2 regions of the Duganella sp. Leaf61 genome follow, and region 1 is predicted to be linked to the other one. Evidence: riboswitches for the same ligand, from Rfam matches in the RefSeq annotation. Region 1 holds a riboswitch; the other holds the start of a gene.
What was found. A riboswitch is a leader RNA that binds a small molecule or an ion and turns the genes downstream of it on or off. The one in region 1 is predicted to bind thiamine pyrophosphate.
Positions count from the first base shown of each region.

Region 2: another riboswitch for thiamine pyrophosphate. It lies ahead of thiC (phosphomethylpyrimidine synthase ThiC); the one in region 1 lies ahead of ASF04_RS16305 (TonB-dependent siderophore receptor).

Region 1 covers NZ_LMLM01000028.1:274,684-276,859, forward strand. Annotated here, with positions in the region: gene ASF04_RS16305 (TonB-dependent siderophore receptor) at 1-1,281, opposite strand, end outside; TPP riboswitch at 1,340-1,436, opposite strand; gene ASF04_RS16310 (Imm26 family immunity protein) at 1,628-2,119, shown strand; gene ASF04_RS16315 (hypothetical protein) at 2,133-2,176, opposite strand, start outside.
Region 2 covers NZ_LMLM01000012.1:738,659-740,834, reverse strand. Annotated here, with positions in the region: gene ASF04_RS12175 (diguanylate cyclase domain-containing protein) at 1-282, opposite strand, end outside; TPP riboswitch at 934-1,043, shown strand; gene thiC (phosphomethylpyrimidine synthase ThiC) at 1,114-2,176, shown strand, end outside.

The sequences.
Region 1 (2,176 bases):
ATCCTGGGCGAACAGCGAGCGCTCGTTGGTGTAGCGGCGCTCGGACACCGGGCCGCTGGTGCCCGGTGCTGGCGGCACGATCACCGGGTGGTAGATATTGCTGGTACCCGAGTAATCGTACAGGTCGTCGCCCCATTTTTCGCGGTTGCGCATCAGCGAGCTGCCGAACGTCACCTCGTGTTCGATCGCGCCGGCGGCAAAGCGGCCCTGCAACAGCGCCTGCACCGTCAATGGCGATTTCTTTTCGCCTTCGCTGATGTAGTTATATACGTCGTAGTCGCCGTTGCCGCAGAAGCCAGGGTACAGGTCCTGCGCACCGCAGCCGTAAGGGAAGGCCGTGTAGTCGTCGCGCTTGAAGGTGTTCTGATTGGCGCTGACGGTGGCTTTCCACTCGGGCGAGAAGGTGTACTCGAAGCGGGCGCCGATATTGCTGCTGATGGTTTCGACCGGGCGCGCCCACGGCTGGTCGTTGAGCATGGTGTCGGCATCGATTGCCGGCAGCGTGGTGTTGTTGAGCAGCTGGAAGCCGGGGGCGGTCAGCTGCGACTTGCGCTGGTAGTCGGCGTCGATTTGCAGCAGCGCCTGCGGCGAGATGCGCCAGTCGAATGCGCCCGAGATGAACTTGCGGTTGCCGTCGGCGCCCTTGACGATCGAGCGCAGGCGCTCGGCAGCGACGTTGACGCGATAGCCGAAGCGGGTGTCCTCGAAGCGGCCGCCAACGTCGGCAGCGCCGTACAGCGTGCCACGCTCGCGCGTTTCCAGCACCACCATGCGGATCGGGTTGTCGGTGGGGCGCTTGGTCACGTAGTTGAGCACACCGCCGGGCGCGGACACGCCGGCCTGCAGGCCGGACAGGCCTTTCAGTACTTCCAGCCGTTCCTTGTTTTCCAGCGCGATCTGGGTATCGCCGGCAATCGTCATGCCGTCCTTGCGGTAGCTGGTGCCGTTATCGAGCTTGAAGCCGCGGATCGAGAATTGCTCGGCATAGCCGACCGCGTTGTAGGCGTCGGACAGGCTGGCGTCGTAGCGGGCGGCGTCGGTGGTGGAGCGGATCTGCAGGTCCAGCATCTGCTGCGACGTGATCACGTTGAGCGAGGCCGGGGTGCTCAGCAGCGGCGCATTGGAAAAGCCGCCGATCGAGGCGGTGCTGGCGCGGGCCTTGGTCGCGCTGACGACGACTTCGGGCAGCGCCTGGTCGGCTTCCTCGGCCATGGCGGCGCCGGCAAAGGAGTTGAACACCGCTACGGCGATGACGGATACGGCAAGGTTGGGTTTGTACATGTCTGCTCTCTACTTGTTCGGCCGGAAGCCGCGAAGAGAGCCATCAAAGGAGGGGAGGAGACCGACTTTTGCGCTTTCCTTCGCTGGCATTATCCAGATCAGGTACGAAGGGTATCTCTCACCCGGAAACAATTCCAGGACCCCTAGCGAACCGCGAGTGTAACACAAACGTCATCATTGAAAGGCCGCATCGTGGGACCGCCAGCGCGATTGTGACGCCTGCGTCACGCGTGCGCCACAATCGGCGCCGCCTCGCTACACTGCCACTTTTGCGCCGCAAGGCGCCAGCGAGGCGGGCCCGGCAATGCAAGCAAGACCGTCCGCAACGTGCAGTGAAAGGATGGGAATGAGGCAGTCGTATCAAGAAGGTAGTTTTTTCGCCGTGCCATTGCTCGATGGTGGTTACGGCGCCGGCCTGGTGGCGCGTTTGTCGCCGGGCAGCAAGATCATGCTGGCCTATTTGTTCGGTCCCCGGCAAGATGGTTTGCCCGACCTGGCGCAGCTTGCCTCGTTGACCGCGCAAGACGCGGTCAAGGTACTGCGGGTTGGCGACATGGCGCTGGTCAGTGGCCACTGGCGCGTGCTGGGCGAGCTCGAGGCTTTCGATCCCGCCCAGTGGCCGATGCCGCAGTTCCTGCGCCGGGCCGACGCCCTCAAGCGCGCCTGGCGCGTTACCTACTCCAGCAACGATCCTGCCCGCTCCGAGCGCGAGGAGTCGGTGCCTTACGAAACCGTCGGCTTCGAGGCCGATTCGCTGTACGGCTACGGTTCGGCCGAGCTGCTGCTGACCAAGCTGCTGGTTGGCGCCGACCACCCGCTCAACCGCAAATCAGTCTGATCCGGTCGTTCACTCAGCTGCAGCCGACATTCCACGCCGTGTACTCGCCACGGCTTT
Region 2 (2,176 bases), on a different contig from region 1:
GTTGGCGCGGGTGCCGATCCAGATGCGGCCGGCGCTGTCCTGGAACAGCACAATGACCGCCAGCGCCGGCAACCCCGCGTCACCGAGGGCCACCGGCCGCAGGCGCCGCTGGGCGTCCAGCAGGAACAGGCCGCGCTCGGTGCCTATCCAGAGCCGGCCATCGGCGGCGCGCAGCAGCCGGTTGATACCGCCTGCCGGGATGGTACCCTCGGCATAGGTCAGGTGGCTGACCGCGCCGGAAGCGTCGATGCGGTCGATGCCGGTGCCATGGCCGACCAGCACCCCGCCGGTGCCGTCGTCGGCGATGGCGCTGCCATCGCCATTGGCCTGGCCGTCCATGCCGGTGCCGGTGCGATAGCGGACAAAGGTATCGCGCTCGGCATCGTAGCGCGCCACGCCGCCCGAATTCATGCCGACCCACAGCCGTTCGCGGCTGTCGATGTGCAGGCTCAGGATATAGCTGTCGGGCAGGGTGTCGCTCCGGTCGGGGTCGGCCAGGTACCGGATGTGCCGGGTGCCGTCCCAGCGCAGTAGCCCGGCCTGGGTACCGATCCACACAAATCCCTGGCGGTCCTGAACGATTGCTTCGGCGCCGGACATGTCGGCATGCTGGTGGTGCTTGAAAGCGGTATGCGCCAGGGGCGCCCAGCGCTCGGCACCTTGGGCTTGGGCCTCGGTGGCGCTGGCCAGGAGCAGCACGATGGCCGTGATCGCCAGCAGCAGCGCCCATGCAGCGTCCGCACTGCCGCGGGCGGCGCGCACCGGCAGGACGGAACAGCGATAAGTATTGCTTCTTGGCATGAGGTCACTATACCCCAGCGTGGCGTGCTGGTTGTGGCATTTTTGCTACGAGCACGCTGCTGTCAATACGGGGTCGCGCAATCGGCATGGCGCGGTTATAATCGTCGCGCTGCCCGGGGACCTATGCCGGGCGGCACACGCTAGGGGTCCTGCGCACGGCATACAGCTTGCTGCGCGGGTGAGAAATACCCTCCGAACCTGATCTGGATAATGCCAGCGAAGGGAAGCTCAGGACAACGCCGCCACGGTTTTCGTGGATACTGGTGTCGTCCTACCTCCTTTGCTGGCTCCTGTAGCCAACCAAGGAGCCACATGAACGCCCACCAGAAATTCCTGTCCGCCACCGCCACGGTGGACCAGGCAGCAATCCACCCGCTGCCCAATTCCAGCAAGGTCTATATACAAGGCAGCCGTCCCGACCTGCGCGTGCCGATGCGCCGCATCACCCAGGCCGACACGCCCGCGTCGTTCGGTTTCGAGACCAACCCACCGGTGTACGTGTACGACACGTCGGGTCCGTACACCGACCCCGAGGCTGTGATCGATATCCGCTCGGGCCTGGCCGCCACGCCGCGCCTGCCGTGGATACTCGAGCGCGACGATACCGAGGAACTGAGCGGTCCCACGTCCGAGTATGGTCAGGCGCGCCTGGCCGATCCGGCGCTGGCCGAGCTGCGTTTCAATTTGCACCGGCTACCGCGCCGCGCACGGGAAGGGCGCAACGTCACGCAGATGCACTATGCGCGCCAGGGCATCGTCACGCCCGAAATGGAATACGTGGCGATCCGCGAAAACCTGCGCCGCCGCGAGTACCTGGCTGAACTGAAAGACTCTGGCCCGATGGGCCAGCGCCTGGCCGATTTGATGGGCCGCCAGCACCCGGGCCAGTCGTTCGGCGCCAGCATTCCGCTGGAGATCACGCCCGAGTTCGTGCGCGACGAAATCGCCCGCGGCCGCGCCATCATCCCCGCCAACATCAACCACCCGGAAGTGGAGCCGATGATCATCGGTCGCAATTTCCTGGTCAAGATCAACGCCAATATCGGCAATTCGGCGGTGACGTCCTCGATCGGCGAGGAAGTGGAAAAGATGACCTGGGCCATCCGCTGGGGCGGCGACAACGTGATGGACCTGTCCACCGGCAAGCATATCCACGAAACGCGTGAATGGATCATCCGTAACAGCCCGGTGCCGATCGGTACAGTGCCGATTTACCAGGCGCTGGAAAAGGTCAACGGCAAGGCCGAAGACCTGACCTGGGAAATCTTCCGCGACACCCTGATCGAGCAGGCGGAGCAGGGCGTCGATTACTTCACCATCCACGCCGGCGTGCTGCTGCGCTATGTGCCGCTGACTGCCAAACGGCTGACCGGCA